2 regions of the Streptomyces flavovariabilis genome follow, and region 1 is predicted to be linked to the other one. Evidence: riboswitches for the same ligand, from Rfam matches in the RefSeq annotation. Region 1 holds a riboswitch; the other holds the start of a gene.
The links. Region 1 has a riboswitch for thiamine pyrophosphate ahead of thiO (glycine oxidase ThiO). Riboswitches for the same ligand answer to the same signal wherever they lie in the genome.

Region 1 (3,930 bases):
ACGTGTGTCCCGCGCCCTACCGGAAAGCGGGCCTCTCCGGGTCCAGCGCGGCCATGCCCTCCGTCGGTGAGGAGGCCTCCGCGAAATGCCGCCGTGGGATACGCCCGGCCCGGTACGCCAGCCGCCCCGCCTCCACGGCATGCCGCATGGCGTCGGCCATCAGCACGGGCTCCTGCGCCCGCGTCACCGCCGAGGCGAGCATCACGGCCGCGCACCCCAGCTCCATCGCCAGCGCCGCGTCCGAGGCCGTCCCCGCGCCCGCGTCCAGGATCACCGGCACGCGCGCGTGCTCGACGATCAGCTGGAAGTTGTGCGGGTTGCGGATGCCCAGCCCGGAACCGATCGGCGAGCCCAGCGGCATGATCGCCGCACAGCCCGCGTCCTCCAGCTTCCGCGCCAGCACCGGGTCGTCGTTGGTGTACGGCAGCACCGTGAACCCGTCGTCGACCAGTGTCTCGGCGGCTTCCAGCGTCTCGATCGGGTCCGGCAGCAGCGTGCGCTCGTCGGCGATGACCTCCAGCTTGACCAGGTCCGTGCCGAGGGCCTCACGCGCGAGGCGGGCCGTGAGGACGGCCTCGCCGGCGGTGAAGCAGCCCGCCGTGTTGGGCAGCACCCGGATGCCGAGCCGGTCGAGGACGGAGAGCACCGAGCCGTGCACCGAGGCGTTCACCCGGCGCATCGCGACCGTCGTCAGCTCCGTCCCGGACGCGACCAGCGACCGCTCCAGCACGTCGAGGCTGGGCGCCCCGCCGGTGCCCATGATCAGCCGGGACGAGAAGGGCGTACCGCCGAGGACAAACGGATCATCGGCCATGGTCAGCCTCCTTGGACGGCGGTGAGCACTTCCACGCGGTCTCCCTCGGAGAGGGACGTGGAAGGCCACCGGGTGCGCGGGACGACGGTTTCGTTGAGGGCGGCGGCCACGCCCGAGGGCGAGGCGGTGAGCGACTTCACGACGGTGTCGAGAGCGGTGCCGGGCCGGACCTCCCGGGGCTCGCCGTTGACGGAGATGTTCATGCGGGCTGCTCCGTGAGTGCGGTGGCGGGGCTGAAGCGCTTCGGGCTGAAGGGGCGGGCCTCCTCGGGGAGTTCACCCGTCGCCAGGACGTGCGCCATGGCGTCGCCGGTCACCGGGGTGAGCAGGACGCCGTTGCGGTAGTGCCCGGTGGCCAGCAGCAGGCCCTCCAGGCCGGTCGGGCCGAGCAGCGGCGCGTTGTCGGGGGAGCCGGGCCGCAGCCCGGCCCGGGTCTCGGTGAGCGGCAGCTCGGTGATGCCCGGGACCAGCTCGTGCGCGTCCCGCAGCAGCTCGTACACGCCGCCCGCGGTCACGGTGGTGTCCCAGCCCAGCTCCTCGCTGGTCGCCCCGACGACCAGCTCGCCGCTCGCGCGCGGCACCAGGTAGACGTGGCTGCCGCGCACCACCGCGCGCACGGTCCGGCTCAGGAACGGCCCGTGCCGCTGCGGCATGGTCAGCCGTACGACCTGCCCCTTCACCGGTCGCACGGGAGGCAGCACTTCCTGCGGGACGCCCGCGAGCCGCCCGCTGAGGCTGCCCCCGGCGAGCACCACCTGGCCGGCGGCCGGCTCGGTCCCGTCGGCCAGGACGACACCCGTGACCCGGTCCCGCACGACGGTCAGCCGTTCCGCCCACACCCGGTGGAAGACCACGCCCACCCGCTCGCACGCGGTGACCAGGGCGCCGGCCAGCCGCCGCGGGTCGATCTGGTGATCGCCGTCGACCCGCAGCCCGCCGCGCACACCCGGCGCGAGCATCGGCTCCAGACGCCGGCACTCGCGCCCCGACAGCCACTGCGACTCCAGGCCCGACTGCTGCTGCAGGGCGTGCAGTTCGCGCAGGTGGGCCCGGTCGTCGGCGTCCAGGGCCACGGCGAGGGTGCCGCAGCGGCGGTAGCCGAGGTCCTGGCCGGTCAATTCGGTGAGCTCGGCGGCGAAGTCCGGATAGCGCCGGGCGGAGGCGAGGTTCAGGCCGAGCAGGGTCTGCTCGCCGTAGTGCAGTTCCGTGACGGCGGCCAGCATGCCGGCCGCCACCTGCGCGGCTCCGCCGCCCGGCTCGGGGTCCACGACGGCGGTGGCGAACCCGCGTTGCGCGGCCCGCCAGGCGGTGGCCAGGCCGATGATCCCGCCCCCGATGACGAGGACGTCTGACGATGTGGACGTAGGCGACATGGGCGTCCAGCCCCTCCCTTCGCCGGCATGACCCGGATCAGGTTCGTACGGTCGGAGGCCGCCAGCCTCCCTCTCAGCCCGGTGCGTCCGGGCTCCCGCGAGTGCTTTACGTTGGCCACCCTAGCCCGATGCCGTGTGCCGCAGTAAGGGAGCCTCCGTCCATGGCCCGATCTCTCGACGGTCTCGTCCTCGCCCCGGTCGCCGACCAGGCACCGGGCCAGGTGGGCACCCGCACCCGGTTCACCTACCACGAGTGGGAGGGTGAGATCTGGGCCGAGTACGCGGGCGGCGACGTCGTACGCGGGCATCTCGTGGGTACCCGGGAAGATGACCGGCTGGACTTCCGGTACGTCCAGCTCAAGCGGGACGGCACCACCTCCTCGGGGCACTGCGTGTCCACGGTCGTGGAGCTGCCCGACGGGCGGGTGCGGCTGGAGGAGACCTGGGAGTGGGAGTCCCAGCGGGGCAACGGCACGAGCGTTGTGGAGCAGGTCACGGCGCATGAGCACTGACTGACGTTTCGTCAGGTGTCTATGGTGATCAGGTGATCGAGCAGACGCAGGAACCAGGTTCGTCCGCGCCGCGGCGCGTCGTCGTGGCGGGTGCGGGCATGGCCGGCGTGCAGACCGCCGTCGCCCTGCGCGAGCAGGGCTTCACGGGTGACGTGCTCCTGATCGGCGCCGAGCCGCACCAGCCCTACGACCGGCCCCCGTTGTCCAAGGCCGTCCTGCTCGGCAAGTCCGAGGGTTCCGCCTTCGACGTCGACTTCGAAGCCCTCGGCATCGAACTGCGGCTCGGCTGTGAGGTACTGGGCCTGCGCCCCTCCGATCACGAGCTGGACACCGAGGACGGGCCCGTGCCCTACGACGTCCTGGTCGTCGCCACCGGTGCCGAACCGGTCGGGCTGCCCGGCGCGGCGGGCGTGCCCGGCGTGCATCTGCTGCGCACCCTGGACGATGCCGAGCGGCTGCGGCCGGTGCTGGCCCGCCGGCACGACATCGTGGTCGTCGGCGCGGGCTGGATCGGCGCGGAGTTCACCACGGCCGCCCGCGAGGCCGGCTGTGCGGTGACCGTCGTGGAGGCCGCCGAACGGCCGCTCGCCGGGGCGCTGCCCGCCGAGGTCGCCGCCCCGATGGCCGCCTGGTACGCCGACGCGGGCGCGGTCCTGCGGACGCACGCGCGCGTGGCGCGCGTCGAGCCGGGCGCGGTCCTCCTGGACGACGGCACGCGGCTGCCCGCGGGTGCGGTCGTCGTCGGTATCGGCGCCCGCCCCGCGACGGCATGGCTGGCCGGCTCCGGGATCGAGTTCGGTTCTCACGGCGAGATCGTGGCCGACGAGCATCTGCGCACGGCCGTGCCGGACGTGTACGCGGTCGGCGACTGCGCCTCCTTCCCCTCGGGGCGCTACGGCGAGCGCCTGCTGGTCCACCACTGGGACAACGCCCTGCAAGGGCCGCGCACGGTCGCCGTGAACATCGTCGGCCGGGCCACGGGGGAGACGCCGGCGGTGTACGACCCGGTGCCGTACTTCTGGTCCGAGCAGTTCGGGCGGTTCGTCCAGTACGCCGGGCACCACGCGGCCGCGGACACCACCCTGTGGCGTGGCGACCCCGCCGGGCCGGCCTGGTCGGTCTGCTGGCTGCGCGGTGAGCGGCTGGTCGCGCTGCTGGCGGTGGGCCGGCCCCGGGACCTGGCGCAGGGCCGCCGACTGATCGAGTCGGGCACGCCGATGAACCGGGTGCTG
Region 2 (3,930 bases), on a different contig from region 1:
AGGCGAAGAAGACCGCGAAGAACGCGACGGGCACGGCCAGCAGACCGAACCGCGCCGCCGCGCCCCGCCTCCGAGCGGCTACTTCAGTACGAGTGAGGTCCACGACTTGACCCACTGGTCACGGTGGTCGGCGATCTTCGCCGGGTCCATGGTCTCCGGGTCCTTCGCCTGCGGCCCGTACTTCACGAACTCCGGCGGCACCTGGGCGCCCTCGCGCACCGGATACACGAACATGTTCATCGGCATGTCGTCCTGGAACCGCTTGCCGACGAGGAAGTCGAGGAAGGCCTTGCCGCCCTCGGTGTTCTTCGCGTTGCTGAGCAGCCCCGCGTACTCGACCTGCCGGAAGCAAGTGCCCTCGGCGACCCCCGTCGGGGCGGAGCTGGGCTTCGGGTCGGCGTACAGCACCTCGGCGGGCGGCGAGGAGGCGTACGACACGACGAGCGGCCGGTCGCCCTTGGCCTTCTTGCCGCTGCTGGAGCCGGAGAACTCCTCGTTGTAGGCCTGCTCCCAGCCGTCGACGACCTTCACACCGTTGGCCTTGAGTTTCTTCCAATAGCCCTCCCAGCCGTCATCGCCGTACTTGGCGGCGGTGCCGAGCAGGAAACCGAGACCGGGCGAGGACGCGGAGGCGTTCTCGGTCACGAGCAGGTTCTTGTACTGCGGCTTGACCAGGTCGTCGAAGCTGCGCGGCGGCTCCAGCTCGCGGTCGGCGAAGTACTTCTTGTCGTAGTTGACGCAGATGTCGCCGGTGTCCACGGGCGTGACCCGGTGCTTGTCCTGGTCGACGCGGTACTCCGGCAGGATCAGGTCGGATCCCTTCGCCTCGTACGACTGGAACAGGCCGTTGTCGAGGGCGCGGGACAGCAGGGTGTTGTCGACGCCGAAGAAGACGTCGCCCTGCGGGTTGTCCTTGGTCAGGATGGCCTTGTTCACGGCCTGCCCGGCGTCGCCGTCCTTCAGGACGTCGACCTTGTAGCCGGACTGCTTCTCGAAGGCCGCGATGACGTCCTTGGACGCGGCCCACGAGTCGTGGCTGACGAGCGTCACGGTCTTGGAGTCGCCGGACCCCTGGCCTCCGTCGGACGACCCGCACGCGGCGAGCGTGCCGGCCATGCCGAGCCCGACGACTGCCGCCGTCAGCCGCTTGATGTTGTTACTCACTGGATTCCTCCTGGAGTGACCAGGAGAAGACGCGGCCCCGCCCGGGACTTCCGGGGTCCCGGGCAGGGCGCAACAGCTCGAGTGATGACCGATCTCCCTACCCAGAATGACCTGGGCCAGGTTCGGAGGGTCTGCGGCCGTGTGCCGCACTCTCAGCGCTGTGGCGCTCCCCTGTCGGAATATGCAGATGTTCTTACGGCGGTCAGACTACCGTTCGGTGGCCGCGAGCTGACCACACGCCCCGTCGATCTCCTGACCACGGGTGTCCCGGATCGTCACCGGCACACCATGAGCGGCGATCGCCTCCACGAACGCCTTCTCGTCCTCGGGCCGGGAGGCCGTCCACTTCGACCCGGGCGTCGGGTTCAGCGGAATCAGGTTCACGTGCACGGGCCTGCCCTTGAGCATCCGGCCGAGCCGGTCACCCCGCCAGGCCTGGTCGTTGATGTCCCGGATCAGCGCGTACTCGATGGACAGCCGGCGCCCGGACTTGGCGCTGTACTCGAAGCCGGCGTCCAGCACCTCCCGGACCTTCCAGCGCGTGTTCACGGGGACGAGGGTGTCGCGCAGCTCGTCGTCGGGGGCGTGCAGCGAGATGGCGAGGCGGCACTTGAAGCCCTCGTCGGAGAACCGGTGGATGGCCGGGACGAGCCCGACCGTCGAGACGGTGATGCCGCGCTGCGAGAGCCCCAGCCCGTCGGGCTCGGGGTCGGTGAGCCGCCGGATGGATCCGATGACCCGGTTGTAGTTGGCGAGCGGCTCGCCCATGCCCATGAAGACGATGTTGCTGAGCCGCGCGGGACCGCCGGGAACCTCCCCGTCCCGCAGCGCCCGCATGCCGTCCACGATCTGGTGCACGATCTCGGCGGTGGACAGATTCCGGTCGAGACCGGCCTGCCCGGTCGCGCAGAACGGGCAGTTCATGCCGCATCCGGCCTGCGAGCTGATACACATGGTCACCCGGTCCGGGTAGCGCATCAGCACGGACTCGACGAGCGTCCCGTCGAACAGCCGCCACAACGTCTTGCGGGTGGTGCCCTGGTCGGTGGACAGATGCCGCACGACGGTCATCAGCTCGGGCAGCAGGGCCTCCTGCAGCCGCCCCCGGGCACCGGCCGGAATGTCGGTCCACTGCTCCGGATCATGCGCGTACCGCGCGAAGTAGTGCTGCGAGAGCTGCTTGGCACGAAACGGCTTCTCCCCGACAGCGGCTACGGCCTCCTTGCGCTCGGCAGGAGTGAGATCGGCGAGATGCCGCGGCGGCTTCTTGGCTCCGCGGGGGGCTACGAAAGTGAGTTCTCCGGGCTTAGGCATGGCTCAACCAGTGTCGCAGATCATCAGCGGTGGCCCGTGCCCCGCCTGCGGCACCGGGAGGGAGACGCCCTACTCGCCCGTGTGCTCCAGCCGGTCCTTGAGGAGCTGCTCGTTGCGCGGGAGTTCCTTGCGGACCTGGGGGCGCATGACGAGCGGCACCAGGACCTTGCCGACGCCGTGGCCCTCCAAGTCGATGTCGATCGTCACATGGGAGCGCTGTCCCTCGTCGAACGGCTCGACCTCGCCGTGCACCCGTGCCCGGACGGGGCCGTCGACACCATGCATGCCCCAGGTATGCGGCGGGTCGTACTCGGTGACCTCCATGGTCATCGGCATGACGCGGCGGCCGACGTGCCGGGTGACCCGGACCCGGGAGCCGATGCCGAAGGGTCCCTCGTCGAGGCGTTCCGCGGACACGGCGCTCAGCTGCCACTCCGGCATTCGCGGGGTGTCCGTGATGTAGTCGTAGACGTCCTCGGGACGCCGGTCGACATCGATGGTCTGTCGAATGCTGGCCATGATGGCCCCCTTTGCGGCGTACACCTGAATCGTCCCACTTGGTCTCCCCGCAGGCACCCCCACAGAACGACGGCGAGCCCCCGCCGATCACCGGGCGGGGGCTCGCCGTGAAGACCGATGCGCTCAGCCGGACCCCACGAAAAGGACCAGCAACAACCACACCACCGGAGCCGTGGGCAGCAAGGAATCCAGCCGGTCCATGATGCCGCCGTGCCCCGGCAGCAGCGTGCCCATGTCCTTGATGCCGAGGTCCCGCTTGATCATGGACTCGCCGAGGTCGCCGAGCGTGGCGCTGACCGCGACCGCGAGGCCCAGCACCAGGCCCTGCCACCAGGCGCCGTCGTCGATGAGGAACTGCATGCACAGCGCGCCCGCGACCATGGCGAAGGCGACCGCGCCGAGCAGACCCTCGCGGGTCTTGCCGGGGCTGATGCGCGGGGCGAGCTTGTGCCGGCCGAACCGCCAGCCGACGGCGTAGGCCCCGGTGTCACTGACGACCGTGAGCAGCAGGAAGGTGACCACCCGCTGCGGCCCGTCGTCCGCGGTCAGCATCATCGCGACGAAGGTCGCCAGGAACGGCACGTAGAACGCCGCGAAGACGCCCGCGGTGACGTCCCTCAGGTAGCCCTCGGGCGGTTCCGTCATGCGCCAGACCAGGACGGCCAGTGCCGTGAGCGCCATGGCCACCCACGCGCCCTCGGCGCCCCGGACGTAGCCGGCGACGACCATCGCGGCACCGCCGAGCGCGAGCGGCACGAGGGGCGCCCGGATGCCCTTGCGTTCCTCCAGCCGCTTGGTCAGCTCCCACAGGCCCACGACCACGGCCACCGCGACGACACCGACGAAGACGGCCTTGACGACGAACAGGGACGCGACGATCACCGCACCGAGCCCGACACCGACCCCTATCGCGGCACTCAGGTCGCGACCCGC

Region 2: it holds a riboswitch for thiamine pyrophosphate, as region 1 does, so the genes downstream of both, IO24_RS0122775 (thiamine ABC transporter substrate-binding protein) here and thiO (glycine oxidase ThiO) in region 1, are expected to answer to the same signal.

What each region holds. Positions count from the first base shown of each region.
Region 1 covers NZ_JNXD01000001.1:939,199-943,128, forward strand. Annotated here, with positions in the region: gene IO24_RS0104185 (thiazole synthase) at 17-814, opposite strand; gene thiS (sulfur carrier protein ThiS) at 817-1,017, opposite strand; gene thiO (glycine oxidase ThiO) at 1,014-2,186, opposite strand; TPP riboswitch at 2,184-2,295, opposite strand; gene IO24_RS0104200 (avidin-fold protein) at 2,348-2,698, shown strand; gene IO24_RS0104205 (NAD(P)/FAD-dependent oxidoreductase) at 2,731-3,930, shown strand, end outside.
Region 2 covers NZ_JNXD01000012.1:180,542-184,471, reverse strand. Annotated here, with positions in the region: gene IO24_RS0122780 (ABC transporter permease) at 1-103, opposite strand, end outside; gene IO24_RS0122775 (thiamine ABC transporter substrate-binding protein) at 79-1,116, opposite strand; TPP riboswitch at 1,241-1,347, opposite strand; gene rlmN (dual-specificity RNA methyltransferase RlmN) at 1,372-2,478, opposite strand; gene IO24_RS0122765 (SRPBCC family protein) at 2,548-2,997, opposite strand; gene IO24_RS0122760 (phosphatidate cytidylyltransferase) at 3,121-3,930, opposite strand, start outside.